DNA from 2 places in the Dorea longicatena genome. Region 2 is predicted to be linked to the other one. Evidence: predicted binding sites of a transcription regulator. Region 2 holds the regulator's gene; the other holds the start of a gene.
The links. Region 2 encodes HrcA, which represses chaperone genes, less so after heat shock. Its sites were predicted from a motif close to TGTTAGCACTCNNNNNNNNNGAGTGCTAACA; they were not measured.
Positions count from the first base shown of each region.

Region 1 (15,718 bases), 300 kb from region 2:
GAGAAAAAACGAAGAGAAAGTATTTATAAAGAAATAACCATGACATCCAAAGTTGCCTTGATAACAGGAATATTTATAGCAGCAGTAATGATATTGGTGAAAATATTATATAAGAAAATGCCGGTATATTGGACAAAGATTTATCTGGCAGAAGCCGCAGTAATGATTATAGGTATGACCGCTATTATCATAGTAATCGTAAGAATTGCAGCATGGCGTTCATTTAAGCGCAGTGAGAGGAGAAATAAGGATGAATAAAGAAAATATATTAGAAATTGATAATCTGGAAAGAAGCTATTCAACAGTCATGCCGGACGGAGCGACAAAGGTTTATTCTGTGCTAAGAGGAATTTCATTTCAGGTAAAACGAGGGGAATTTATTGGTATTATGGGAAGTTCCGGATGTGGGAAAACCACACTTTTGAAAACTATCGGAATGCTTAATAAGCCAAATGGCGGAAAAGTGCTCTATAACGGCGAAGATACAACAGAAATTTATGGAGATCATCTGGCAGAAATACGCCGGACGCAACTGGCGTTTGTTTTTCAGGATTTTTACTTGATGAATAGCTTAACTGTTCGTGAGAATATTATGATGCCATTGATATTAAATGAAGATGATCCTGTGGAAAGTTCTAAAACCGCAGAAACTATGGCAGAAAAACTTGGAATTTACAAGCTGTTAGATAAAAAACCTTACGAACTGTCTGGAGGTGAGAAACAGAGAACGGCGATTTGCAGAGCAATGGCAGAAAATCCAGAATTGATACTTGCAGATGAGCCGACCGGGAACCTTGATTCTAATTCATCCAAACAGGTTATCCATACATTGTCCTACATTAATCAGGAATTCGGGAAGACGATTGTCATGGTAACACATGACCCGCAAATGGCAAGCTATTGCAGTCGGTTAATTCTGTTGAAAGATGGTGTAATACTAGAGGATTTGAAGAATAGCGGAAATCAGGATGCATTTTATCAGGAGATCCTTGGGAAGATGAAAGAATTATAAAAAACAGAAGTAAACGTATTAGATATATCTACGTTTACTTCTGTTTTTCAATTGTGTAGGATGCTTTGAAGGAAACAGTAATTCCAGAAGATATATTTTATCAAGTATCGTACCTTTTCTTACATACTATTAATATAAGGTAAGAAACACGTACATTAACCAATGGCTGGAAGCATACAATTAATATATTTGATTATAAAGAAAATCTTGAATATAATAAATTGGTAAATTTGAATTTTTGCAATAGTTATTTATTGAAATTTCCTTTAAAAAAGGAGGAAAATTCAATGAAAGAAACTAATATTATATATGATTCAGTTTCTAATACCTGGAGTATTATCGTAAAGGTGGTGAATAAAAGTTTGCTTCAAATAGAATATCCTGAATTAACAGGATATAAAACAAAAGAAGACGCAGAAATTGCTTATCATAAGGCAATGCATCAATTTGCTATGGATATGGAAAATATTAAAAGCATAACGGGCGTAAAATACACATTGTCTTCTTATATAGAACATTGGTATGTTGATATTTTCAAACAATATACAACGAGCCCTTCTTATCTTCAAACTACGGATTGGGCAATTCAACGGGTAATCCTGCCATCTATTGAAGAGGATCATTTATTAATCAATCTGACACCAGAATACATAAATGATATTTTACAAAGATGTGCAAAACTTCCATATCGGACAGCTGGAATCGTAAGCAGGAAAATTCTGTGCACGATTCTGAAAACGGCAGAAGCGGAAGAACTTTTAGATATTAAATTTTCGTTTGAAAGTATTATAACTTTTCCAAGGATTCCACCGAAATATATTGCTTATGAAAAAGAAGATATATGCAAGCTGTTAGAAATAGCCAAAAAAAGTGATGCAATTTACCTTGAAATACTTTTATGTCTATTTGCCGGATTACGTATAGGTGAGGTTCGAGGACTTAATTATGATCATGTTGATTTTCAAAATAATACAATCACAATCATGCAACAGATTCCAAATGAATCATATATAGAGATTAAAACTGAAAGTGATCGAATGGAGGATGATGATTACGCAATTCCATTTAATTCTGTTATGAGCAAAGAACAGGTAGACGGTTCATACAAATTGTTCACGATCTGGGGCTGGGATACCTTCCAAAAGAAACATGAAATTGATATCTCTTTTGCAATTCAGTTCCATAGAACGAGAAGAATAGTCCCCGTTCATGTAAGAGTAAAGTACAATCTTCAGAAGTGTTTTTGGCGATACTGAATTTATTCTTTCATAGGTAGAATACAGGTCAGTCAAATCCATTCCCTCCACAAACTGACTTAGTAATCGCACAGAATCATCTTCCGGAATGATTGTTTCCAAATTTAAAGGAAGTTTTAGTTGATATCCTCCTTCATTCAAAGTATAATTCTTATGTAAAAATATAGGTTTTCGCATACTTATATTTTACACCAACAGCCGGACTTTTCGAAGCCCGGCTGTATTTTTTCATCGAAAAGAGGCTGCGCACTAATTGCTTAGTGCGACAGCCCCTTATAGCGATAAATACCTTATCTTGAATTCCGTATAAACAGGTTATAAATTTAACCTTATCACAAAAAACACGGGATACTATTTTGATTCATACAGAGAGAGAAACCTATAAAAACACGGGATAAAACATTTATCGCTATAACATAAGCGTCAGATAAGAACGTGTAGAGACAAGCAGCGATTATAGAAAACTCCCCTGCTACTTAAAATGGGAGCAGGGGAGTTGAGATGTCAATGACAATAAAATAATCTTTAAAATGCAGTTTTCCATTATTTCTCTCATCATCTGGTGATTATTCACATGTCTTTTCCTTATATTAGAAAAATTAAGCTTTAATCCATTTGCCAATCCATTTCCTTGTTGTTTGATTATATCTACATTTATACAAGACGCCATTTAAGGTTTTATATTTCCAAACAATAGTGTGCGAAGCCGGACTGATTTCTGGAGGCGTAGCATCCGTCGAAGCAGCATAAACATTTGAAGTAATAAGCGTATGATTAGCAAAAGCTATAGATGATGGCGTTGTCAGACTAAAAATAAAGCTGCAGATTAAAGTGATAAATAGTGTTTTAGTCGTTTTCATGAATTGGTTCCCCTTCCTTGTAGCGTGGCAATCTTTTTAAGTCTTCAGAGAGGTGGTCGATGTCGGCAAAGAACCTTCCTTCGTAATAAATGGTATATTGTTTGGTTCCGTGATCAATGATATAAGCGTTATCTTCACGGAGCTCTACTGCGCCGTCTGTCACCGGATACAGCTCCCGAAAATTAGGTTCAGGGACGCAGAAAACAGAGAATATGACCACAGCAAATATGGCCGTATGGCACAGATACCCGTGTACACGCTTAAAACGGGAAGTATTTTCCTGATTATTTAAGATAAAGTAGATTCGTGTACTTAGTACAGAGGTATCATTTACGGCAAAGTGCATCATGCGGCTGGGCTCTGCGAGCCTGGCGCTTTGTATTCTTTTTGCGGTTTTTACAATCAGTTCAGCGTAATCGGTGACACTGAATTTCGGGTTGGATTGTATCAGGAAAAAGTCGTTGGAAAGCTCCAGAAAGAGCATAAATTCTTTTTTTAAATGCTGTACAAAAGGATTCCACCAGTGTATGCGGCAGATAATTTCCATCAGAAATCCAAGCCATAGGTGATGCTCTTTATAGTGCGCAATCTCATGCAGGCAGATGTACTTAAGCTCCGTTTCGGAAAAGCTTTGCCCATCGGGCATTATCAAAATCGGATGTAATAATCCAGTAATGGCCGGAGAGATTGGCTCCGGGATAAGGGCAATCCGTATCGGTTTGGCAAGGTATTCCTGTAAAAACTCGTACAGATATGCATATGCGCCTTCTTTTTCAACAAAAAATGCAGAGAGCGCATGGTGCAGCCGTATATACTGAACCAGGAGCCGCAACAGCAGGATAAAAGCGACCGTAAACCAGATTGAAAATATCAGCGTATCCACCCGTAGACGGCAGCCAGCAATATTTTGTGTTGTAAAGTCTAATATCCTTGGCAGGACCTGATAAGACTGAAACGAATAGGTAAAAGGAAAATTGAAAGGTATACTCATGCGGATTAAAATAACAAGTATACCGATTAACGAAAATTGTATCGTGCGTTTGTGGAAAACGGATGTGTGGTGCATGATGATATGCAGGTACACCGTGAGAAAAAGCGTTACGATAAAGCAAGTAAAAAAAGGTCCAAATGAAAGCGCCATATTTAATTTCCTCCGTTGATAAGAATGTGTTTGCGCTGGGCTATCATCTCTTCCAGATGCTCTAATTCATCCAGGTCTGTTTCAGTATCGATCAATGAAGCAATTAACGCAGATTTCTGCCCGTCTCCGAGTATATCTGTACAAGTATTGCCAAAATACTCATCACGGGAAATGACTGGCGCATAGCTTCTGGTAAGCACCGTACCGCTGTAGACGATATCTGCCACTTTAATAGAATGGTTCGCAATCAGTGAGCGGAGACATGCCTGTACGGTATTGATATTCAATGTATCGTCTTTCCTGACAATATCGGATGCAACCATTGGCGTATCGCTTTCCCACAGAACCTTCATAACATCCAGTTGCTTTTTTGTAAATCGTTTCTTCATTATTATATCACCTCGCTTTTTATGATAATTGTTCGGATAGCATAATCATTGCATAAAAAAGAAAATATGTCCATACTAAAAAAAGATAAAAATAAAAAAAGAATATTTTTTTAATAAAATAAAAAAATTTGATTGACAAAACAAAAAATAAATGACATATTAAAAAAGTAATTACAAAGGAATTCCGAAACAACTTAAAAGAAAAAAGGAAGAACAATTATGGGTAACTTTAAAGATTTTGATCTTGACTTAAGGAATGTAGCATCAGGTGGGGAAGCGGAGCCAAATGGATTATCAAAGATTACGACTAAGATTACGATCGGCGTATCCAAAATGTCATTAAAGAACAAGTGTAAATCTGTTGATACGCCGACAACAGGAAGGTCAGCGATATGCTGCAAGAGGACGAATGCTGCGGCTGAACCTCAGTGTATCTAAAATGTAAGAGCGTGGCATTTTGCTGCGCTCTTTTATAAAAAAGAATCAAAGGGAAGGTGTGAATATGGAGACAATTTTATTTTCAAAAACAGATAAAATAAAAATCGTTACATTTGTAGCTGTAGCTTTTGGATTGCCGTGGTTACTGTTACCGCAGATACGGGTAGAGGGGATTTTGGCGTACAATATACCGGCGTCGTACATGATGATTCTTCCGACTTTCGGTATTATATTGGGAAGAATTATCTGTGAGCGAAAAATTCATGGGTGGTTTCATTGGATTTATACAATTGCTTTTATCGAGAGTACTGCGGTGATGGTATTGTGTGCGGCGAAAGTAATAACCGGGAAAGCGGCAGATGATATGCTGACGGTTTCTTCTATGGCATTGAGCATCGTTCTTTTATTGGGCAGGATGATTGACGAGCAGGAACTTTATCCGTTTAAAGATTTAAAAAAGGCCATTGGCATTTATATTATGTTTGTAGCCATTGCGCAGATATCAAACCTTCCGCAGCTTATACATGCCGGAGCCTTGCGCACGGCAGATGAGATTGTTTCCAATCTACTGTTTACGCCAATCGACATTTTCGTGGTGCAAAGTATATATTTTTTCGGGGAAGAATATGCATGGCGGGGGTGCCTGCAGGGACGGCTGCAGAATATATTCGGGAAGCGCATGGGCGTTATTTTGCTGGGAATTATATGGGAGCTGTGGCATATGCCGCTGTGGTTCCAGATCTCTGAGCCGGGGCAGGGGAAGCTGATTGTACTGCTTGTTTTGATGCGTATGCCGTATGTTATTGCGCTAGCTGTATTTTTTGGATGGGCATATATGAAGACAAATAATATCTGGCTCTGTGTTTTGATTCATGGAGTCAATAATGCGGCGGTGGCAGCATTTGATTCTGATTTAGTAACTGTCGCCGATACGGTTGAAAGTGTAAGCGTCTTTGACGGTATTATGACCGCTGTTGCTGTGATTGTTATGCTGCTATTTCTTTTTACGAAGGAATACAGAAAAGGGGAAAGAGTATGAAAGTAGTTGGTTATGCAGGAAGTCGCTCCGCGTTTTCAAAAAGCATCTGTCTGGGAGAAAAATTGAAAACAATGCTGCGAGAGAAGAACATAGAAATGGAACTGTATACAGCCAGAAACAATGTAGTGGAGGAGTGTCGGGGATGCGGAAAATGTTTTGATGAAGGGTTATGTCCGCAGGATCAAGAGGATAGTATGGAATACATTAGAAAAAAAATTCTAGAAGCAGATTTAATTGTTTTACTGTCGCCAGTCTATTTGAATAATGTGTCCGGCGCGATGAAAACATTTCTTGACAGGATTGGATCTTGGGTTCATACTTTGCGGAAAAGAGCATAGAAAGAAAATTCGCTGAAGATTTGGATGCAGCCGAAGAAGTATGCGTATATGCAAAACTTCCGAGGACATTCCAAATTCCTACTCCAGTCGGTAATTATTCCCCTGACTGGGCGATTGCGTTTTATGAAGGAAAGGTTAAGCATATCTTCTTTGTGGCTGAAACCAAAGGTACTATGGAAAGTCTTGAACTCAGACCGATTGAACAGGCAAAGATTTCTTGTGCAAAGAAATTGTTTAATGAAATGTCAACAAGCAAAGTAAGATATCATGATGTTGACAGTTATCAGAACTTGCTTGCTGTGATAAATTCAATAAAATAATAATGTGTCAAAATTGAATAATACTAAAAAAGAAGTAAAAAAAACAGAAACGAGATTCGTTTTGGGAAGCTTATGGATGATATTTTTGATGATCATAACAAGAATTGAAGAGAGGCAGGGTAAAATCCGTTGCCTCTTTTCAATTTCAATAAATGACATTAATCCAACTCCGCTCCTAACTCATACCTCCAATACTCTGCCGCCGCATACTCCCTGGGTTCTGAGAGTATCGGAACGGTAAAGAGTTCAACCGGAACACCGAGCGTTGATGCGAAGAGTTTCATAAGATCCTCTTTCGGTGTTCGGACATCGCTTTCATACTGAGCAATCCGGACATCAGCACAGCTGTCGGGAAATCCAACAGCCATGCCAAGTTCTTTCTGGGTGAGTTGATTTTTTTGTCTTAAGTGTTTTAATTTTCTTCCAAATGTAATCATAGTATTATTTTCCTGTGCTTCCGAAGGCCCCGGTTCCTCGTTCTTCACCGAGGTCCAGGACAAAGTCTGCGATCACGACTGGTGTAATCACCAGCTGACCGACGCGTGTGTCTTTATGAATGGTCTGAGAAGATGTGCTCACGTTGCTGATGATAGCATGGATCTCACCACGGTAACCGGAGTCAATCGGTGGAAGTTCGCATACCAGTCCTTTTGCTGCCATGCTGCTTCGTGGAAAGACATATCCGGCAAATCCATCCGGTATGATGAGACCGACCAAGTGGAATCCTAGCAACCTCGCCTGGCTTTAATATGCACTCATAAGGCATGAATCATCTCCAGAAATTCAGCTTCTGTAAGAATTGGAATACCAAGGCTCTGGGCTTTTGCCAGTTTGCTGCCGGCTTTTTCCCCGCAGATTAGGTAATCGGTTTTCTTTGTTACAGAGCTGCCAGGTTTGGCACCAAGCTCCAGAATCTTATCGTTGATACCGTCTCTGGTAAAATGCTCCAGTTTCCCTGTTGCTACGATGGTACATCCTGTAAATTTGTTTTCTTTTGTCATAATGGGCTCTTCCTTTCTTTGTTCAAATGTGAATTCGTTCTGTAAGTTTTTCCATAAATCAAGATTTGCTTCATCTGCAAACCAGGAATGGATGTTGTGATTTAAGATTTTGCCAAAATCCTCCAACTGAGTGAAGTCGTAATCTCCGACAGCCGCCTGTTCAAATGCAGTTAAATTTCCGGAAAATACGGTGTCCAGAATCCGGCTTTTGGTTCTGCCAATCATAGGAATATCCATGGAAACCAGATAGCGGACAAAGCTGGTCCTCCGGCTGGCGTTGATGGATTCCCATAAGCGGTCGAAAGATTTCTCACCATATCCGTCCAGTGCCACAATTTCTTCCCGGTGTTCCTCCAGATGATAGATGTCCTGAAAAGAGTGCAGATAGCCCAGATTCAGGAATTTTTCCAAAGTGGCTTCTGACAGTCCTTCGATGTTCATTGCCTTCTTGCTGGCAAAATGGACAAACCTTCTTGTAATCTGGCTGTCGCACTGCGGATTATTACAATGCAGAGTTTCTACGGTGCGACCGTCGCTGGTCTTACGGCTGTAGGTTCTGGTTTTGGAACCACAGCAGGGGCAGACCGGAGGCGTGATGTCGGTATACCTTCCGCGATCCAGATTATCCTCTATATGTGGGATGATCATGTTTCGTTTGGAAACAAGAATCCGGCATCCGGGTACAAGCTCCAGATTTTTGATAAAGGTCAGATTATGAAGGGAAGCTCTGGAAACATCGCAGCCGTCAATCTCCACGGTATCGAAGATGCCGACCGGAGCAATCTCGCCAAAACGGGTTGGAGTCCATTCAATTTCTCGCAGGACTGTCTCATAGGTGTCATTCTCAAACTTATAGGCGAGGCCGTCCTTATAGTGGTGTCCGGTCTTTCCGCAGCTTTTGGAGTAGCTGAGACTGTCAAAAATCATGACAATGCCATCGATAGGAAGATGTAAATTAGCTGCTGTGGATACCAATTCCTGAATGAATTTCTCCGCATATTCTCTTGAAAGTCCGGTTCCTGAAATTGAGAAAAACGGGCAGTAACCAAAGCCCAAGTGTGTTAAACCTTCTAATTTGCAGGCTCTGCTGTCCGGGAAGGGAACATCCTCCATTCCTTCTAATACATTGAACGGAAGAAAGCGAACACAACGTCCGATACAGTTCTTCGGATCAAGACTTCGTACTGATCCGGAAGCAAAATTACGTCCGTTTTTATAAGGTTTTCCATTTCCATCACGCAGAGTATCTTTCAGACGTTCAAAATCATTGGTTGGTATAAAAGACTCACCGGTAATGACCAGACGTTCTTTGTGTGGAATGGTAAGCGGTACATTTAAAAATGCCGGGATATTGTGTGTAATATCTTCCCCCACTTCACCATCTCCACGGGTAGAAGCCTGAATCAGTTTGCCGTCTTCGTAAATGAGTTTGGTAGTCAAACCGTCCAGTTTCAGCATAAAGAGAACTTCCTGTCCTTTCATGAAATCTAAAAGCTCTGAAATCAGTTTTGTTTTCTCAAGCGAGAGCAGCGGAGTCGGATGGGTGACTTTGGCAAGTTCACTGACCGGATAATATCCAACCGTCTGTGTCGGAGAATTTGACAGGATGAAACCAGTCTGTTCCTCCAGTTTCTTCAGTTTGTCAAAGAGCCGGTCATACTCGGCATCGGATACCAGAGGGGCATCCTGATTGTAGTAGGCATGACGGTATTCATTGAGTTGTTTTACAAGGTTCTTAATTCTTTTGATTGACATAGAGTCTCCTTTCTTTTGTGGCGTGCCAGTTCCGGAATCATTTGTTCCCGTAATCCTCCTTTCCCTGCGTTCAGGCATAAAAAAAGAGAATGACGCTTATGTTCATTCTCAAAATAGATGCAGTTTCCTGCAAAATAAAAAAAGCCAGAAGTCCCTGCTGCTTGTTGGGCATAGGAATACTCCTGACTACGTTTCAAACCTAAACTGCGTGTGATAAATCCTTTCCGGATTGACACAAATAATTGATACAAGAACAGTGTAACACTAGATATAGTATATGTCAAATTGAAATATACTAAATAAGCAATAGCAAAACAATATAGAAAGGACACAGAAAGTTCACAAAAATATTAGCACTCACTATTGACGAGTGCTAATATACGTGCTATAGTACATATAGAACAAAGAAGAAGGAACAACAAAGAGAGTTAAAAAGATTCTCTTGAGTTTCTTATAACATCCCAGTTCCAAAGAAACAAGGTAAACATGCATAGAAAAAAGGAGAGATGACTTATGTTAATGCCTAGTATTTTTGGAGAAAACTTATTTGATGATTTTTTTGATTATCCATTCGTAAAAAATGAAGCGGAGTCAAATGGTTTGATGAAGACGGATGTGAAGGATACCGAACATGGATATGAGATTACAATGAACCTTCCGGGAGTAAAAAAGGAAGATGTAAAGGCAGCATTGAAGGATGGTTATCTGACAATCAGTGCTACTTCAGATTCCAAGAAGGAAGAGAAAAATGATAAAGGACAGTACATCCGTCGTGAACGTTACACTGGTTCCTGCAGCAGAAGCTTTTATGTTGGTGATGCGGTAACTGAAGAAGATATCAAAGCCAAATTTGAAAACGGTACATTGAAGATGCTGGTTCCGAAAAAAGAAGAGCAGAAGGCTGTGGAAAATAAGAAATACATTGCCATTGAAGGATAATGTATTCATGACATAGATGTTCAATCTGCCGGACTTCCAAAGGAAGACCGGCTGACATGACAGGTTCATAAAAAGGAGGAATGACGTATGTTAATGCCTAGTATTTTTGGAGAAAATTTGTTTGATGATTTTATGAGTGATTTTCCATTCTTTGATGATAGAGATCTGAGAAAGACAGAAAGAAAACTGTACGGACACAATGCAAAACGCCTGATGAAGACTGATATCAAAGAGACAGATTCCGGCTTTGAACTGGAAATGGATCTTCCGGGATTCAAGAAAGACGAGATCAAGGTTTCACTGGACAACGGTTATATGACCGTCAGTGCGGCGAAAGGCCTGGACAAGGATGAGCAGGAGAAGAAATCCGGAAAATATATCCGCAGGGAGCGTTATGCCGGAGCCTGCGAGCGTTCCTTCTATGTAGGAGAGAATGTTACGGAAGCGGATATCAAAGGAGAGTTTAAACATGGTATTCTGAAACTGCTTGTTCCGAAGAAAGATAAACCGGCAGTAGAAGAAAAGAAATACATTGCCATTGAAGGCTAATGCGAAGATACAGGTGAGCGGGGGAGCGAAGAAATGCTCCTCCGCTCTTGTGCTATTTGGAGAGAAAATGAACGAGAGGTGACGGTGATGAAACAATATATACTGGATACCCGGATGGGAACCATACAGGAAGAACCGATACAGGGAAAAATGGGCTGGGATGGAACAGAAAACCAGCAAGAGAATACGTGTCTGATACTGGCAGCAACACTAAAGGAATTTGAAGCAAGTGAAATCCTGCATCCCTGTAAAAAGGAGCTGCTTCACAGTCTGAACTGTGAGAAATACTGCAAAGTAGAGTTCTTTCATAATTGTATTCAGGGAATTATCCGGTCACCGTTGACAGATGGGCACAGGCAGAAGCCGTTCCTTTTTGGATTCCTGCTGTATCAGAACATGCTGTGGTTTGTGAGTGATGATGCAAAACTGCCGAACATGGTGGAACAGATTCGGGAAGAACTATATGAGGGGTTCTCTATTCAGGATTTTCTGCTTGCCTTTTTTAATCATCTGATTGAGAAGGATATGAGCTTCCTTCAGAAAATTGAAGATGGGCTGGAACGTATGGAAGAAAAAGTGCTTGACAGGAAAGAAGCCCACCTCAATGAAGCAATCATGCAGAACCGCAGGGAGTTATCACAGCGACACGGCTACTATCCTGGAATATGTATCTGCGATTCAGGCCATCATGATGCAGAAATCTGGAGGCAGGGGAACAGACCCGATGCAGTGTTCGGAAAGTCTGTATAATACAAGATTCTCACACAGTCCCGGTTCTATTACCGATCCGAATTATTCGATAGAGGTGGGAGTGCAGACCTTTGCAGACTGTATCAGTCAGGCAGGATGCAGCAGCCCACAGGATATGGATAAGTTAAGACTTGCATGACAGGGATATAACTATGGAAACGGATACATAGGATGGGCGCTGCAAAGAGGCGGATACACAGAAGCCAATGCTTTACAATTTTCACAGGAACAGGAAGCTTCGCAAGGATGGAGCAGTTACGGAGATCCCCAATACGTTCCCCATGTGATGCGGTATTATTCCGGTGGCAGCCTGTTTTCTGGTTTGTTTGGAAATCAGCAGATCGTATCGGTTGCAATGGGGCAGCTTGGAAACAGTGGTGGTCAGAAGTTCTGGAGCTGGTATGGATTTGAAAGCCGGGTAGAATGGTGTGCCTGTTTTGCATCATGGTGTGCAGAACAAAGTGGAATGGTTGCATCTGGACAAGTATTGAAGTTCTCAAGCTGTGCTGTAGGAGCAAGTTGGTTTCAGGGACAAGGAAGATGGAAAGGAAAAGGCTATACACCATCCGCAGGAGACTTTATCTTTTTTGATTGGAATAAGGATGGACAGGTGGACCATGTAGGGATTGTTGTGAATGTAGCGAATGGACGAGTGAATACGATTGAAGGAAATACAAGCAATATGGTGGCAAGAAGAAGTTATCAATTTGGGGGAATAGTGATAGTGGGATATGGATATATATAAAATCTATTGACAAAATATCCTCCTTGTTATATATTTATAACAATAAATGTTATAAATATATAACAAGGAGGAGTAATATGAAAAAAAGAATTAATCCGATATCCTATCTTGGATGGTTAGGAATAGTGGGAGTGATAGGTATTAATACAGGAGATTTTATGTTGCAATTGTTCTTGATATATTTCATTTTTTTTACATATAGAAATATGCCAGCTGATGAATTATTTTGGTTGAATATAAGAAAATCAGCAACTAGAGCGTTTATATTGGAGATTATTTTAAATAGTGTGATGATTATTCTAATTACAATATTGGAAAAATATAATATATCTAGTAGTGCGATAAGAATTTCAATTATCAGAGGATTTGGAATAATATTTTTAATAGCGCTTTTGTTTTTTATTGTAATGTTAGCATGGTACGGAAAACAAGAACGAAAGAGTGTTGAAGACATATATGATAATAACAAATATTAAAGAGTTTAGAGAACAAAATAAGATGAGTCAAACGGAGTTGGCTCAATTAGTTGGAGTGAGAAGAGAAACAATAGGTCATTTAGAAAATGGACACTATAATCCATCATTAGTGTTAGCAGCGAAAATTGCAAAAGTATTTAATGTCACAATTGAAGATATGTTTATAATTATAGATGAATAACCAGAATTATACATATTATACTAATTCAGAGAAAATATTATTAAAATGCTAAATTAGTAAAAGAACAGGGGAGGGGATTACCGTGAAAAAAGTTTTTTTTGGTGGTTTAAAAAATCATTGGAAAGATTATATACTTGTACTAATATGTGGTATATTCATGGTCACAATTATCTTTTTATCAAATTCTTTAAGTGATTGTTTACAGTGGATAATTGATGGACAGATAACAGGTAATGCGGAAGAAAGTTATAGCTTTTTTGATTTTTCAATAACTTACCTTCTTCTGGTTTTTATGATGATTCTGATTATTTTTTCGTATATACGAAAAAGATCTTATGATTATGTTTTGCTAGATGTAATGGGAATTCAGAAACGGCATAAGTACATATTTATTGGATGTGAATATTTAGGAATTGTTGTGATTTCTATATTAGGCGGAATATTGTTTGGGGCAATATTATCTGAAATTATAAAGATTGAACTGGAAAAAATCTTTGCAAATATAATTTTTACAGAGATAAATTATGGATTTTCGCCTTTCCGGATGACTATAATTATCGGTTTTTGTGTTTTCGGACTTTTGTTTATTGTGTTTGATGAAGCAATCTCTTGCTTGGGGATGGATTCTCTATTGTCTTGTGGGAAAAAAAGTGGAAAACCTGTAAAAACAAGACCTAAAGTGTTTATTCTAGGAATGACATTTATGTTTCTTGCGTATATTAGTTTATGGTTTTATTGGGGAAAAGTTTCAAAAGGGATACCGTTAATTTTGTTGAGTATTGGAATACTGTTGGGAATGATTTCTATAGGGGCATATTATTTGTGCTATCTAAGAAAAAAGGAAAATAAATATTATAAAAAAATTACATGGTTAGATAATTGGTATCATAGATTTTTTTATAATATTAATATGTCTTTTATAATTACTGAATTTATTATAGTTACATTATATGGGTTTTCTATAGTTATATTCGATAATATTCCGGTTAATGAACCACAGAATTATCCTTATGATGTAGTATGGATGGCAAGTGACAAAGATATAGCATTTATAGACGAACTGAAACAAAAGTATGAGATAAAAGTAAAAAAACAACCTTGTATTAGAGTGACAACAACTGATCAAGGGGAGCATATGGGAATTTCTGCTTCAGCATATGAAAAATGGACAAAAGAATCATTAGATTTGAAAGACAATGAAATATATGTTGTTTATCAGAGAGAAAGATCAGAAAGAAATTATTTGGGAATTGATTTTGGTACAAAGAAACCAAGAATTTATATGGGGGAAGCAAAGGATGATCTATGGCAGTATATAACTGGAGTCCCTACGCCAAGTAACAAATTTGATACATCTTTTAATATTGTAGGAGAAGAAGAAAAAATTCTTACAGGTGTGTTTGGAAATAAAATTTCGGAACATATTATTGTGTTCTCAGATTCATATTATCAAAAGGTATGTAATAGGGTTGAGGGTCCCAACCTTATAGTTATGGTGCAGATACCGAAAAATTATGAGAAGGTTATTGAAGAAATATGTGCTTATACAAATGGGAGCGGAATCGTTTACGAGAAAAAAAATTTATTGTTACAAATAAGTAAAACAAAAATTATTAATGTATCGGCGGCAATTATTAATATATTCGTTCTTTTAATATGTTCCTTTTTTGTTTTAAGCATTAAGATGGAATGTGATTTCCCAGAACAGAAAGGGAAATATATATTTTATTCTCAAGGAGGCATGACGCATAGGAATATAAGAAAAAGTATTATGAAAGAAAGTTTTTGGACAGGAGGAATTCCAATTATATTTGGAGTAGTAATTTCAACTATTTTTATGGGGACAGAGGTATATTTAAAGAAATTATCGCTAGAATGGATCAAGCAATATGCGGTGAAATTAATGGGGACGATAACTGGAATTATATTTCTTTTTCTTTTTATTAGTATTTGTTTTGGAATTAGAAATATTATAAGAATTGAAAGAGAGGAGTAAAGATGAAGCCGGTAGAATATCAAAACATTTTAGCAGTAGATCATTTGGAAAAAGGTTATAATTATATATCGAGTAAGGGGGAAAAAGTGAGTTGTCCTGTATTAGAAAATATTTCTTTTCAGATAGAACCCAAAGAATTTGTTGGTATTATGGGACGTTCAGGATGTGGAAAAACAACATTATTAAAAGTTCTAGGGATGCTTGATAAACCTGAAAAAGGAACGGTGTTTTATAAAGGAAAAGATACAAAAGAAATATATGGAACAGAACTGGCAAAAATCAGACGAACAGAACTTTCTTTTATTTTTCAGGACTTTTGTCTTATGGACAGTTTATCGATAAAAGATAATATTTTGCTTCCACGAATATTAGATGAAGCAGAAATAGAGGAAAGCAAGAAAATTTGTGAAAATCTAACAAAAAAATTTAATATTAATAAATTGCTAAATAAAAAACCATATGAGTTATCTGGTGGAGAAAAACAAAGGGTTGCCATTTGCAGAGCATTAATTAATAATCCTCAAATTATTTTA
Region 1 covers NZ_CP102280.1:1,447,105-1,462,822, forward strand. The annotation lists gene NQ508_RS06770 (ABC transporter permease family protein) at 1-258, shown strand, start outside; gene NQ508_RS06775 (ABC transporter ATP-binding protein) at 251-1,012, shown strand; partial or broken gene NQ508_RS14250 (transposase) at 2,119-2,445, opposite strand; gene NQ508_RS06785 (hypothetical protein) at 2,868-3,128, opposite strand; gene NQ508_RS06790 (M56 family metallopeptidase) at 3,115-4,269, opposite strand; gene NQ508_RS06795 (BlaI/MecI/CopY family transcriptional regulator) at 4,272-4,658, opposite strand; gene NQ508_RS06800 (hypothetical protein) at 4,878-5,096, shown strand; gene NQ508_RS06805 (CPBP family intramembrane glutamic endopeptidase) at 5,161-6,135, shown strand; gene NQ508_RS06810 (flavodoxin family protein) at 6,132-6,473, shown strand; gene NQ508_RS06815 (restriction endonuclease) at 6,443-6,793, shown strand; gene NQ508_RS06820 (helix-turn-helix domain-containing protein) at 6,952-7,230, opposite strand; gene NQ508_RS06825 (dUTP diphosphatase) at 7,235-7,510, opposite strand; gene ligA (NAD-dependent DNA ligase LigA) at 7,549-9,549, opposite strand; gene NQ508_RS06835 (Hsp20/alpha crystallin family protein) at 10,063-10,488, shown strand; gene NQ508_RS06840 (Hsp20/alpha crystallin family protein) at 10,576-11,037, shown strand; gene NQ508_RS06845 (magnesium transporter CorA family protein) at 11,125-11,787, shown strand; partial or broken gene NQ508_RS14255 (lysozyme family protein) at 11,693-12,532, shown strand; gene NQ508_RS06855 (DUF3796 domain-containing protein) at 12,610-13,008, shown strand; gene NQ508_RS06860 (helix-turn-helix transcriptional regulator) at 12,989-13,189, shown strand; gene NQ508_RS06865 (FtsX-like permease family protein) at 13,272-15,185, shown strand; gene NQ508_RS06870 (ABC transporter ATP-binding protein) at 15,188-15,718, shown strand, end outside.
Region 1: NQ508_RS06835 (Hsp20/alpha crystallin family protein) is a predicted target of HrcA. The motif match lies at 9,898-9,928, and genes of this name have one in related genera.

Region 2 (15,718 bases):
GGTATACGTCTGTATTCTCTGTGTCAGAAGCAGATACCTCTGCATGGTTATTTACATAAATACTGATCTGATTTCCCTGGACTTTTCTTCCTGTATCTTCCGCTGTAAATACATGTCCTCCGATAATCACCTTGGTTCCATATGGAATTACATTCGGATCAGTTGCGATTGTCTTTCCTTCTGCAACAGGTGTTCCCGATGCCGTAACTTTAGATGCTTTATCGCAGCAGATCTCGCAAGGACAATAATATGTAATCTGGAAATTTTCAAGTTTCTGTCCATACATGTCCTCTGTTGCATTGGCCTTTTCAATTCCGCCGCCTGTAAGAGAATAATCATCTTTCAGGATACGTGTTGCCCATACTGCATTTTTGGTATTGACTTTTCCTTCGATAATTCCGAGTTTCGTACTTGCAGCCTCTATCGTCCTGCCATCTCCTGCATACATGACCACATGATATACATACCCTTCTTTAGCATAGAAGATCAGATCTCCCGGCTGGGCATCTTCTACAGGAATCTTCGTTCCATACTGGCTTTGATCTTCTGCTACTCTTGGAAGGCTGTATCCATATTGTTTATAAATCTGCTGTACGAATCCAGAGCAGTCTGCACCGTCCGTCAGGCTTGTACCACCCCACACATATGGATTACCGATAAACTGTGACGCAAATTCCAGCATGGATTCCCGGATTTCTCCACTTGGCGATCCCTCTTTTACAGAAGTCAGTGTATAATATAATGCCTGATTTTCTTCTGGTTTTACCGTTTCTTTTGCTGTCTGATATTTATCCTCACCATTCGCTTCAATCTGCTTTTTTGTTTCATCACTGAAGTCCAGATACTTCTGTTCCACAAAGCCTCTGACATCTCCGGATTCTATATATACCCAATCCGAATCTTTATCTGCCAGAATATAGCACAACTGTCCCTGTGCCATTGTTCCTATTGTTCTGGCTGTAGTATTTTTTTCTTCTTTTATTTCCAATGCAGCAGAACCAATCTGATCATTTATAAGTGCTGTATCTTTAGCTGCCACTGTCTGGCCGGCTGTCACGCGCAGATACGTATATGCCTGATTGTCCTTTGCATCAACTGAAGCTTTTGCCGTTTTTGCAATTCCTTCAATTCCATTATATTCTGTTTCATCCTTTTTGGCTTTTTTCTGAGCCTTTTTCTGGTAAACAGTTAAAAGTTCTTGTGCCGCATCATCTGTATATACTTCTGAGGCCTTTACAAATCCCCTGACATCTCCGGATTCTACATAAAGCCATCCGTTTTCTTCTTCTTTCAAAATATAAAGCAAACCATCCTGTGGCAGCGTTCCCACAGTACGGACCTTTTCTTCCAACTGCTGGCTTACAAGAGCCGCATCCATGCCTTTCTGCTTCTGTTTTTTTTGCTTTTCCACTGCTTTTTGCAGATTCCTGACAGCTTTACTCTTTGCTTTTCTGACGGTTTTGTTCTTAATCTTCTTATCTTTCTTCACTGTCTTTATTTTTTTCTGCAATTTCTCAGCATCTTTCTTTGCATTCGCAACATCTGTCCCTGCTGTCTGTGTATTACTTCCGTCAATATTTTCCGGCACCGCTTCACGGATATTGATTTTTGTCTTTGCAAATGCATAGTTTCTTGCAACTGTAAAGAAGCGGAAATCTTCCTTGATTTGTGGCAGTTTTACAATCTTCTGCTTTGCAATAAGTTCTTTATTGCTTTTTGCACTCTTTGTCTCATCTTTTTTCTTAGTTGTATCTGTCGCCTGTTTATTATTTGCTGTCGTGTGTTTTCCTGCAGCATTCGATGTACCGGAAACATTCGAAGTACCTGACGCCTCTGACTTACTCGGTGTATTCGGCGTATTCGGTGTATCCGGCGTATCTGGAGTGTCCGGCGTATCCGGTGTGCTCGGAGTGTCCGGTGTATCCGGTGTGCTCGGAGTGTCCGGTGTATCCGGTGTACCCGGTATATCCGGATTAGCCGGTATCTGCTCTACTCGTTCTCCTGTCACCGGATCTACTTTCTTTCCTGTCACGGTATCAATCAGATAGTTTGATTCTTCATCCAGCTTCACTTCACCTTTTTGAATCATATCCATGACTTTATCGGATACATCTGTAAGTGTATCTCTCCCATCTACGGATTTGGCCTGTAACTTTTCTGTCTGTACAGCCTCTGACTGTGACATCGTGCTCTGTACATCTGCCAGAACAACCGACGGCGTACCTACGACAAGTCCAAATGCAAGCAACCCTGCAAGCGTTTTTGTTCCTAATCTTTTTGCGACTTTTACGTTTCTCAGTTTCAAAAATCTGGCTCCTTCCATATATATTTGCATTCATACATCTGTATGGTATAAACAAGATTCTTCCTTTTTTATTCTGGTATAGATTCGTATACACTGATTTTTATTATACGCCCTTCATTTTAAAAATTCCACCCTTGTTATTATCCTATTTCTATCAACTACTCAAATATTTTGCTCAATCTTTTCACTGTTGGACATTTTGTTCAAGCAACAATAAAATCCGCCTGGGTAAGCTTAAATCCTTTTCCCAGACGGATTTCCTGTTTTGTCTTATTTTCTTTCGTTGTTCCTTACATATCCAGAGGATATTTTGCAGTCAGCTCTGCAACCATTCCTTTGACTTTTTCAATGTTATCTTCACTCTGAAGTACGAGTGCGATACACTCTGCGATCATATCCATGTCGTCTTCTTTTAATCCTCTTGTTGTAACCGCCGGTGTTCCAAGTCTGACACCGCTTGTCACGAACGGTGATCTTGGATCGTTCGGTACCGTATTTTTGTTACATGTGATGTGTGCGGCATCCAGACGTTTTTCCAGTTCTTTACCGGTCACATCTTCTCCTCTTAAATCAATCAGCATCAGGTGATTATCTGTTCCTCCGGATACAATCTTCACTCCACGGTCCATCAGTCCCTTACTGAGTGCCTGTGCATTTTTGATGATCTGTTTCTGATATTCTGCGAATTCAGGCTCCAGGGCTTCTTTGAAGCATACCGCTTTTCCTGCGATCACGTGTTCCAGTGGTCCTCCCTGGATTCCAGGGAATACAGCTTTATTAAAGTTGAATTTATCTGCTGCTTCCTGATTACAGAGGATCAGACCGCCTCTTGGTCCGCGCAGTGTCTTATGTGTTGTCGTTGTTGTGACATCTGCGTACGGGATCGGGCTTGGATGAAGTCCTGCTGCAACAAGTCCTGCGATATGGGCCATATCAACCATCAGGTATGCTCCTACTTCATCCGCGATCTCACGGAATTTTTTGAAATCAATGATTCTTGCATAAGCACTTGCTCCCGCAATGATCATCTTTGGTTTTTCTTTTACTGCGATCTCACGTACCTTATCATAATCGATCACACCCTCGTCGTTCACTCCGTATGATACGACGTTGAAATATTTACCGGAAATATTAACCGGAGAACCATGTGTCAGATGTCCGCCATGATCCAGGTTCATACCCATGACTTTGTCTCCAGGCTCCAGCATTGCAAAGAATACTGCCAGATTTGCCTGTGCTCCGGAATGTGGCTGTACATTGGCATAATCACAGCCAAATAACTTCTTTGCTCTTTCTCTTGCAAGATCTTCCACTACATCCACACACTGACATCCACCATAGTAACGTTTGCCCGGATAGCCTTCTGCGTATTTATTTGTAAGCGGACTTCCCATTGCTGCCATGACTGCTTTGCTTACCCAGTTCTCCGATGCGATCAGCTCCAGATGCGAATTCTGTCTCTCCATCTCGGCCTGAATGGCGTCTGCAATTTCACTGTCTGCTTTTTTAATTTCATCAAATGCATACATATTTGAGTCCTCCTGGTTTGTTAAAAATTTAATTTATTTAATATGATATCACTTTACCACGGTGAATGCCAGTGTTTTTTGTAAAAAAGAGGAAACCTCTGATGAAATTAATCATCAAAGGTCTCCTTTAATTTATCCATAAATCCTTTTTTCTTTTTGCCTTTATGTTCGTGCTCTTCCGCTTTTTCAGATTTCTCTGCTCCGAGGGAATTGCCGGTCAGCTCATCGAATTTACGCAGTGCTTCTTTTGCTTCGGCACTTAAGTGTTCCGGTGTCTGGACCACAAGTGTTACATAATGATCGCCGCGAACCTGTGCATTTCGAAGAGATGGAACTCCTTTACCTTTCAGACGTACTTTTGTATCTGTCTTGGTTCCCGGTTTTACCGTGTAGATCACTTCTCCATCTACCGTCTTGATACGGATATCCGCACCAAGTGCTGCCTGTGCAAATGTAATCGGTACCGTTGAGAAGATGTGCATATCCTGACGCTGGAAGATTGGATGTCTTGATACCACAACCTCCACCAGAAGATCTCCTCTTGGTCCGCCGTTTACACCCGGCTCACCTTTTTCACGGATTCTGACACTCTGGCCATTATCAATACCTGCAGGAATCGATACGGATATCTTCTTCTTGCTGGCTACATAGCCTGTTCCGCCGCAATCCGGACATTTTTCCTTAATAATCTTACCAGTTCCCTGGCAATCCGGACAGGTCTGTACATTCTGTACCGTTCCAAAGAATGACTGCTGTGTATATACTACCTGACCTTTACCGCCACATTTCGGACAAGTCTCCGGAGATGTTCCCGGTTTGGCACCTGTTCCGTTACATTTCGGACATGGGTCTTTTAATACAACGTCCAATTCTTTCTCGCATCCGAATACAGCCTCTTCGAATGTGATTCTGACACTCTTACGGATATTCATACCTTTCATCGGTCCCTGGTTCGCACGACCGCCTCTGCGCCCGCCGCCGAACAGATCTCCGAAGATATCTCCGAAAATGTCGCCAAAATCAGCACCGTTAAAGTCGAATCCGCCATATCCGCCGCCTGCTCCCGCACTTCCGTCAAAAGCAGCATGACCAAACTGATCATACTGACGGCGTTTTTCCGGATCACTCAAGACTGCATACGCCTCAGAAGCTTCTTTGAACTTCTTTTCAGCTTCAGCATCACCCGGATTCATATCCGGGTGATACTTCTTGGCAACCTGTCTGTATGCTTTTTTCAAAGTTGCTTCGTCAGCATCTTTACTGACCCCAAGCACCTCATAGTAATCTCTTTTTGACTCTGCCATTTCCTATTCCTCACTTAATGTTCTTAGACTTCTTTGTAATCTCCGTCTACGACATCGTCGCCCTGGAATCCTTCTGGTGCCGGGCCTGCTCCTGCATTAGCTCCTGGCTGAGGACCAGCTCCCTGAGCTCCTGCTGCTGCGCCAGCCTGCTCATACATCTTTGTGAAGAGCTTCTGAGCACTCTCTGTCAGTTTTTCTTTACCTGCTTTGATCTCTGCAACCTGCTCATCTGTAAGAGTATCTGTATTTGCTTTTTCAAGTAATTCTTTCAGAGCTTTGCAGTCAGCTTCTACTGCTGCTTTGTCTGCACCGTCAAGCTTGTCGCCAACTTCCTGCAGAGCTTTCTCTGTCTGGAATACCATAGCGTCAGCTTCGTTCTTAGCATCGATTCCTTCTTTACGTTTCTTGTCCTGAGCTTCGAATTCAGCAGCTTCTTTTACAGCTTTGTCGATATCTTCATCAGACATGTTAGATCCTGCTGTAATTGTGATGTGCTGTTCTTTTCCAGTTCCAAGGTCTTTTGCAGATACATTTACGATACCATTTGCATCGATATCGAATGTAACTTCGATCTGTGGGATTCCACGTGGAGCTGGTGCGATTCCGTCCAGTCTGAACTGTCCGAGGGATTTGTTATCTCTTGCGAACTGTCTTTCTCCCTGTACTACGTTGATATCAACGGCTGTCTGGTTATCAGCAGCTGTAGAGAAGATCTGGCTCTTCTTTGTAGGAATTGTTGTATTTCTCTCGATCAGACGAGTAGCTACACCACCCATTGTCTCGATAGACAGTGACAGCGGAGTTACATCCAGAAGAAGGATGTCGCCGGCGCCTGTATCTCCTGCAAGTTTACCACCCTGAACAGATGCTCCAAGTGCTACACACTCATCCGGGTTCAGAGATTTGCTTGGCTCTTTACCTGTCAGACGTTTTACTTCTTCCTGTACTGCAGGGATACGTGTAGATCCACCAACTAACAGTACCTGACCAAGTTCAGAAGCTGTGATACCAGCATCTGATAATGCTCTCTGTACCGGCTCAGATGTCTTCAGTACAAGATCATGTGTCAGTTCATCAAATTTAGCTCTTGTAAGGTTCATATCGAAATGTTTTGGACCTTCTGCTGTAGCTGTGATGAATGGAAGGTTGATGTTTGTTGTTGTTGCTGAAGAAAGTTCTTTTTTAGCTTTCTCAGCTGCTTCTTTTAATCTCTGAAGTGCCATCTTATCTGCAGATAAGTCAACACCTTCCTGTTTCTTAAATTCAGCGATCATGTAGTCTGTAATCTTCTGGTCGAAGTCATCTCCACCAAGTCTGTTGTTACCGGCTGTAGATAATACTTCGATAACTCCGTCACCGATCTCGATAACAGATACGTCGAATGTACCACCACCAAGGTCATATACCATGATCTTCTGTTCTTTTTCATTGTCAAGACCATATGCAAGAGCTGCTGCTGTTGGCTCGTTGATGATACGTTTTACATCAAGTCCTGCAATCTTACCTGCATCTTTTGTTGCCTGACGCTGAGCATCGTTGAAGTAAGCAGGTACTGTGATAACAGCCTCTGTTACTTTTTCTCCAAGATATCCTTCTGCATCTGCTTTCAGTTTCTGAAGGATCATTGCTGAGATCTCCTGTGGAGAATATTTCTTATCTTCAATTGTTACCTTGTAGTCGGTTCCCATCTCTCTCTTGATAGAAGAGATTGTTCTCTCTGCGTTTGTTACTGCCTGACGTTTTGCAGGTTCTCCGACAAGACGCTCACCTGTCTTTGTAAATGCTACTACAGATGGTGTTGTTCTTGCGCCTTCTGTGTTGGCGATAACTGTTGGCTGTCCACCTTCCATTACGGCTACACAGCTGTTTGTTGTTCCTAAATCAATACCTATAATTTTACCCATGATAAATTTCCTCCTGTATGATTTTTTATTCTGATAATTGTGAATGTTCTTGTTTCTAATTTGCTACTTTTACCATGCTGTGTCTTACAACTGAATCACGGTATGTGTAGCCCTTCTGAAATTCCTCGGCAACAATATTCTCACCGAAGTTTTCATCTTCCACATGCATCACTGCGTTGTGGAAATTCGGATCAAACGGCTGGCCTACTGCTTCAATAGGCTTAACCTCGATTCCTTCCAGAGTGGTAAGCAGATGTTTATACACCTTCTCCATTCCCTGAACGAACGGATCTTCTTTGTCTTCTTCCTTCACTGCATCCAGACCTCTTTCAAAGTTGTCTACAACTGGAAGAATCTTCTCTATGATATCTTTCGCTCCAACTTCGTACATCTGGGATTTTTCCTTTTCTGTACGTTTGCGGAAGTTATCAAACTCTGCCATCTGACGGGTAAGCTTATCTGTAAGCTCTTCGATCTTCTCGTCTTTTTTATCTTTTTTCTTGCCAAATAATTTTTTGCCAGATTTCTTTTCTGTATCTTTCGCTGTCTCTTCGGCTTCTTCGTTTTCCACTTTTTCAGAAGTTTCTGTTGTCTCGTCTGTATCTGTCTCTGCTTCTTTTGCTTCAGCAGCGGATTTTTTTGCCTCTTCTACAGCTTCTTTTACCATATCTTCCTGGCTTTTTTCCTGCTTATTTTCCAAGGGTTATTCCACCTTTCTATCATTCTTATGGAACATCTGATCCAGTTCTGTCTGGAGACGTTTCATAGATTTTAAAACATGTTCATAATCCATACGTTTCGGTCCGATAATTCCTATCGTTCCCTTCATACCATCACCCAGTTCGTAGGTTGCAGTTACGACACTGCAGTCTCTCATAGTCTGTACCGGAGTCTCATCTCCGATATATACCTGAATGCCGGTATTCTCATCCTGTGCCAGGGTCTGTGTAACCAGTTCGGATAACTGCTGTTTTTCTTCAAATGCACTGATGATTTCCTGTGCGCTCTGGTTATCACTCAGCTCCGGATATTTAAAAATGTTCGTCGCACCGCTTGTGTAGATCTGCATATCATCATCTACATGAATCGCATCTGCAACTGCATCCAGTACATATCCGACTACCTGACTGTGGATTCCTGCCTGCTCCTTTAATCTGGCGATCAATCCCAGGTTGATTTCTTCAATCGACATGCCGTTGAGTGTTGTATTCAGCAGCATATTCAGCTTTAACAGATTCTCATTGCTGATCGGCTCATCAATGTTAATGATCTTATTCTTGATCACATTGCCTCCCAGTACGATGACTGCGATCACCTGTTCCTCATCTACCATAGATAACTGGATGAACTTAATCTTGTTTGAATTGTTCATCGGAGTCGAAACCATCGTTGCATAGTTGGTATTCGTTGCAAGAACCTTTGCTGCCTGTTTCAAAAGCTGATCCATCTTATCTGCTTTGTCAAGCATCTGATCCTGCATCTCATTCAGCTCCTGCTCTTTCTCCTCCATCAGCATATCTACATAGAGCCTGTATCCTTTATCCGAAGGAATACGTCCTGCCGACGTATGAGGCTGGATGATATATCCCATCTCTTCCAGATCTGCCATCTCATTACGGATCGTTGCTGAACTAAGATTCAGATCCGTGTACTTGGAAATCGTTCTGGAACCAACCGGTTCACCTGTCTCCAGATAATTCTGGATGATTGCATGAAGTATTTTCAGTTTTCTTTCACTCATCTCTTCATGATTTATCACCGGTACCTCCTCCTTTCGGTTTCTGGTTATTAGCACTCTTTTTATCTGAGTGCTAACACCTTTCGACTATTAAGATAGCACTCTCACATATTTTTGTCAACACTGTTTAGATATTTTTTAGAAAATGTAAAAAACCTTCTGATTACCACTTCTTTCGAATGCACATCAACGCAAACAGGCAGACTACTTATAATATATTGTCTGCCTGTTAATCACTTTATTCTTTTTCGTTTATATTGTTTTTAACGCAATTCCAAGGATATGTTTTGCACATCTCTGAAGATCCGCTTTGGTAATCCTTCCATTTTTTACGCCGTCTACAATATCCTCTACATTTTTCCTGCACCCTGGCATCTGAAGATCATTTCCTGCCTTAATGCACTGTACACCATCGGAATAGCTGTATTTCCCGCTTTCTGATACCATTCCAAGTGCCGTCGTATCCTGAGACGTATACCAGTCTGTCATAATAAAGCCTTCAAATCCCCATTCATCACGCGCTACATTCTGAAGCATGTCATAATGATTGGCGGCATGCGTTCCATTGATCAGATTATACGATGTCATGATCGCATATGGCTGTGCTGTCTTCACCACAATTTCGAATCCTTTCAGATAGATTTCTCTTAATGCACGTTCGCTGATATGTGCGTTCGTGAACATACGGTTGTCTTCCTGATTATTTGCCGCAAAATGCTTGATCGTCGTTCCATGTCCTTTGTAAGACTGTACACCCTTTGTATCGGCTGCCGCACACAGTCCGGTAAGCAGTGGATCTTCCGAATAATATTCAAAGTTTCTTCCACACAATGGATTTCTGTGAATATTCATGCCCGGTGCCAGCCACAGGTGAATATGAAACTGTTCCATCTCTTCTCCGACAATCTCACCCATTCTCTTGATAAGATCCACATCCCATGACTGCGCAAGTGTCGTCGCAATCGGGATTGCCGTACAGTACTGGTAATAATCCTGCGCTCCTTCCGGCTGCTCTTTCGCAAACGGTGCAATTTCCATTCCGAACTGTTCCCCACCCGGTAATTTATTGCCTTCTTTATCCGTTTTAAAATGTGTCTGTAACCGTAATCCTGCCGGTCCATCTGCAAGGATCAGATTCGGGATTTTCCGCTTCTCGATCAGTGCCGACGTCGTATCCCCTGCTGCTCCCGGCACACATGCAGAAGATGACCCGATTACATTGCCGCCTTCTTCCAGTCGTTCGGTTCCGACACAAAGATCAGCCATCTCTTCTACCGTAAGCTGTGCAACCAATTCTTCGAGTGATGCTGCCCCCTTCTTCACATCCTCCAGTGTTAATATCTCGTCTGGTCTTTTATCTTCCAGCGTAGTACGTATCACTTCATATTCCATGATCTTTTTCTTAAAGTTTTCCGCATAGATCAATATCGGGCGCATAAATGGTGTGTCATCCAGTTCCAGGTCAAAGATTGGGACCATATGGTGAATCTCTTTTACAAATTCCTTATCCTTCATCACATTCTTTAAAAGAACCGTCTGAACTGTTTCATCCAGATCTATGATCGCGGCTACTTCCGTTGTACGTGAACTGTTCCCCACACGAATCGTATACTCGCCTTCCTCCATAACCCATGCTGCATCATAACTGTCATAAGATGCCATATCTTCTGTCGCAAATGTAACTGTTACCACTTCTTTTTCTCCCGGCATGAGAAGCTTTGTCTTGGCAAATCCTGCAAGCTCCTGTGTTGGTTTTTCCATAACTCCATCCGGTGCCGAATAATAAACTTGTACGACTTCTCTTCCCGGATATACCTTACCGATATTCGTCACTTCCACTTCTACCTTTACCAGCTTTTCATCTGCGGTCACTTCTTTGGTCACCAATGAGAAATCCGTGTATCCTTTTCCATACCCAAAGCAATACAACGGCATGATTCCAAATGTATCAAAATAACGATATCCGACATAAATCCCGTCACTATAGTATTCATCATCCAGATTGTCATCGCGGTAACTGAAAGTTCTCGATGACGGATAGTCATCATAAGATCTTGCCCATGTATCTGTTAATTTTCCTGACGGAACTGTTTTAGCCATCAAGACATCCGCCACTGCATGGCCACCCATATTTCCAGTCTGTCCGGTCAGAAGGATTGCCTGCACTCCGGAAATCTTCCGCAATTCTGTCAGATCTATCACGCCTCCTGTATTCAATAATACAACACAATTCGAATAATTTTCCGTCATAAACCGGATGTTCTGCAATTCTCTGTCACTCAGATAATAATCTCCTTTTTCTGCCCGCCGGTCTTTTCCCTCTCCGGAATTTCTTGCAAGCACATAAATGGCCGCATCTGCCTCTTTGATATCTGTCTCTTCGACAATTGGCTGCTCCGGTTCCTGAAACGGATGTTTGAACCCAAGGATTACCGATGGCTCTCCCGTCTCATCTGACATATCTTTTAACTTTTTCAAATATGTTTTCTGCGCCTCTTCCAGATCCCGGTCGTATCTGTCAAGCCAGTCTTCTGTCACGATCTCAAATCCGGCTTCTTCTAATCCCCGTGCGATTGAAACTGTTTTTCTTACATTGACATCTCCGGATCCTGTTCCTCCTTTCACCGTATGTCTGGCTCCCGTTCCATATAATGCAATCTTTTTTATCTTATCTGAAAATGGTAATACACCGTCATTCTCCAAAAGGACCATACATTCCCCGGCCAGATGACGTACTTCATTCTCATGCTCTGTCTCATACTTCTGAATTTCATTTGTTTTCGATGCATAAATCTGTGCCATATATCTTCCTCTTTTCCTATATTATATTTTTCAAATTATAATGCTTCTGTTTCTGATTTTTGTATTTTGCTTGCAGAAATATCAGCTCTGTGAAAAATTTTAACACATTCTTCTGTCATTTTTCCATACTTAACATCCATTATTTCAGATACATTACGGACATCTTAATTGCGGTATTGTAATTATTTTTATTTTTGTTGTTATTCCAACAACATTCTTTTTCTTCTTTATAGTACACTAATACCTGCAAAACAACTGATACCATTTTAAACATATTTCTATTTTTAAGAAAAGGAGAATCATTATGATCAGAAAAATAATCCATATAAATGAAGAAAAATGTAACGGATGCGGTGCATGTGCCAACGCCTGTCACGAAGGTGCCATTCAGATGGTTGATGGAAAAGCCCGATTAATGCGCGATGATTTTTGCGATGGCCTTGGTGACTGTCTGCCGGCCTGTCCGACAAATGCAATCACATTTGAAGAACGTGAAGCGGATGCTTATGATGATGATGCAGTAAAAGCACATCTTGCCGCCAAAGGACCGGAAGCACTTAAGAAACACCTTGATGCAAAAAAAGCACATGCTCACGATAATGATGCACCAGCTCCACATCATGGTGGATGTCCGGGTTCTATGGCTCGTGAAATTCAACACACTGCTCCTCATGGTGGATGTCCGGGTTCTATGGCTCGTTCGGTTGAACACACTCATAATAATGATGCAAGTGCTTCTAATAATATGTCAGGAAGTACACCGACCGCTTACTCCATGGAAAGTCAGCTTCGTCAGTGGCCGGTCCAGATCAAGCTTGCTCCGCTGAGCGCACCATATTTCCAGAACGCAAATCTGCTGATTGCAGCCGACTGTACGGCATATGCATATGGCAACTTCCACAACCAATTCATTAAGAATCACGTTGTACTGATTGGATGTCCGAAACTGGATGCAGTTGATTATACGGAGAAATTAACCGAGATCATCAAGCATAATGATTTCAAAAGTCTTACTATCGTCCGTATGGAAGTTCCTTGCTGCGGAGGACTGGAGCATGCCGCTACAGAAGCGTTAAAAGCAAGCGGGAAGTTTATTCCTTGGCAGGTGGTGACGATTGGGATTGATGGAACTATAAAGGATATTTAATGCATGAAGCGGTCGTTACCCGGAATAGGAGTCACTGTTTGAGCCGTATGGCGAGTTTGACTCCTATTCCGGGTGCTTTTAGAAAATTCTGACGCCCTTATAACTTCTTCATCGTAGAATCTTAGCCCGTAGCAGAATACCAAGTCTTTCTCATGGACCGGGGGTAAACCACGATACTGCATTAAACAGCAACTCACTGATCTTCCCGGATATACCTCATCCACTCTTTAATCTCCTTCTCATGCCCATTCTCGCTTGGTACATAGAATTTTTCTCCGACGATCTCGTCCGGGAGATACTGTTGTTCTACATAATGGTGCGGATAATTATGTGCATATTTATATCCGATGCCGTGTCCCAGTTTCTGGGCTCCTTTATAGTGGGCATCCTGCAGGTGTGACGGAACCGTTGTCTTTGTGCGTTTCACGCTTGCCATTGCATCAAAGATTGCATTGCATGCGGCATTACTCTTTGGTGCAGTTGCTACATACGTGACTGCCTGAGAAAGAATGATCTGTGCTTCCGGCATACCGATTCGTTCGACTGCCTGGGAAGCAGATACGGCAACCGTAAGTGCCATCGGATCTGCATTTCCGACATCTTCCGATGCGCAGATCATGATACGTCTGGCTATGAACTTGATATCTTCTCCTGCGTATAACATTTTCGCAAGATAATACACTGCCGCATCTGGATCGGAGCCACGCATACTTTTGATAAATGCAGAGATCGTATCATAATGATTATCCCCGGTCTTATCGTATTTGACTACACGTTTCTGAATGCATTCGGATGCAACATCCAGTGTGATGCGAATCTTTCCGTCTGCACTTCGTTCTGTTGTCAGGATTCCAAGTTCGACTGCATTCAATGCACTTCTGGCATCTCCTCCGGAAATGTCTGCAAGAAATTCCAGTGCATCTTCATCGATCACTGCCTGGTAACTTCCCATACCTTTTACCGTATCATAGACTGCCCTTGTGATCAGTGTCTTGATGTCTTCTTTGGCAAGCGGCTGTAATTCAAAGATGCTCGATCTGGAAAGCAACGCCCCATTCACTTCAAAATACGGATTCTCTGTCGTTGCGCCGATCAGAATGATCGTACCGTCTTCTACAAACGGCAGCAGATAATCCTGCTGTCCCTTATTGAATCTATGGATCTCATCCACGAACAGGATTGTCTTCTTCCGGTACATTCCCTGCATCTCTTTTGCTTTGTTTATCACTTCTTCCATGTCCTTTTTACCCGCAGTCGTTGCGTTGATCTGGGTAAATTCCGCACTGGTCGTATTGGCAATGACTTTGGCGAGTGTGGTCTTTCCTGTTCCCGGAGGACCGTAGAAAATAACCGAACTTAATTTGTCAGCCTTGATCGCCCTGTAAAGTAATTTGTCCTTTCCGATAATGTGCTGCTGTCCGACTACTTCCTCTAATGTGGTCGGGCGCAGTCTGGATGCAAGCGGTGCCTCTTTTTCCATGTTCTGCTCCCGCATATAATCAAATAAATCCATTCTTTCATCTCCATTTATCTATGTAAATTTTCATTCATCAGATCTGATTCTTAAATTCTGCGTTTTGAATCTAATTCATAATGAGTTCATCAACCGTTACAAATTCAAATCCTTCCTTCTGCAGGATATCTACAATACGCAGTGCCGCATTCACACTGGACTCATAACAGTCGTGCAATAAAATGATATCATTTTCCTTTGCCTGCGTCACTACTTTATTGACAATTTCATCTTCATTATTCGTTGTCCAGTCCAGAGGATCTATCGTCCACATCACAGGCATAACATCCAGTTCCCACTCCAGCTTCTTCTGCCAGGCTCCGAACGGTGGTCGCATATAAGAGACTTCTTCTCCTGTGATCCCGGTAATCACTTCATTTGTCATCAGAATTTCTTCTTTTGCCGTCTCATCCGGTACACGTGTGATTTCTACATGGTGATACGTATGATTGCCGACCAGATGCCCTTCTTCCGATTCTCTCTTTACAAGTTCCGGCGTATTTTCTGCATTTTCCCCGATCAGGAAAAATGTTGCTTTTACATTCCGCTCTTTTAATCCATCCAGTAGTTTCGGTGTCCATGCCGGGCTTGGTCCGTCGTCAAATGTGATTGCAATCTTAGGGGCCTCTTTTATCATATTCGATGCTACATACTGAATGGCCTTTTCATTACTTGAATGGGTATTTTCTGACAATTCCTTATGAGTTTTTTTCACTCCCACAACAGCCTCATCTTCCAACTGCACCATCTTTGTCAGAAGGAAATAGATGCCTAATATATAAATCAGCAAAATTCCCGCCATTTTCATCCTGGTCCGTCGTTTGTATGTTATATCTGATTTGCAATCGATATTTGATTTCATGTCACACCCGCATAGCATTATTTCATTTTACTATATGCAGGGGCAGGGAATTCCATACCCGGGTTCTTTTTCTGCCTTACTGCAATACGAAAAAGCTGCCATTGACATTTTCCTCTTGCATACTTTGGTATACAAAAGGCGCCAGAATTCTGACGCCTTGCTTTACCTTATATTTTTCTATATTATTTCTTACGTTTTCCCGGTACCGCTTTCTTTCCTGTACTCTTCTTATTCTTTTTCGATACAGGCTTCTTTTCTGCATTCTTCTTATTCTTTCTCGATACAGAAGCTTTTCTGACGCTCCATCCAAATGTTCCAAGTGAATCTCCCAATGTCAGATATTCTCCATGAGAATACGCCAGAAGTCCGGCTTTTCCAAGCTGTAATCTTCCCTTTTCATCCAGATATTCTTCTCCTACCTGAACAGCCTCTACTTTAGCCAGAAACATATGATGTGAGCCGAGTTCTTTGATCTCGGTTACTTTACACTCAATGTTCACCGGACATTCTTCTATGATCGGTGCATAGTCAAGCTTTGATGCTCTGCCGGCTGTCAGATGCATCTCTTTCCATTTATCAACATCACGACCGGAGCGTACTCCGCACCAGTCTGT
Region 2 covers NZ_CP102280.1:1,143,835-1,159,552, reverse strand. The annotation lists gene NQ508_RS05425 (C40 family peptidase) at 1-2,305, opposite strand, end outside; gene glyA (serine hydroxymethyltransferase) at 2,596-3,834, opposite strand; gene dnaJ (molecular chaperone DnaJ) at 3,942-5,138, opposite strand; gene dnaK (molecular chaperone DnaK) at 5,162-7,042, opposite strand; gene grpE (nucleotide exchange factor GrpE) at 7,098-7,709, opposite strand; gene hrcA (heat-inducible transcriptional repressor HrcA) at 7,746-8,783, opposite strand; gene NQ508_RS05395 (glycoside hydrolase family 3 protein) at 9,033-11,582, opposite strand; gene NQ508_RS05390 (ATP-binding protein) at 11,887-12,729, shown strand; gene NQ508_RS05385 (replication-associated recombination protein A) at 12,923-14,242, opposite strand; gene NQ508_RS05380 (polysaccharide deacetylase family protein) at 14,313-15,104, opposite strand; gene NQ508_RS05375 (flavin reductase family protein) at 15,287-15,718, opposite strand, start outside.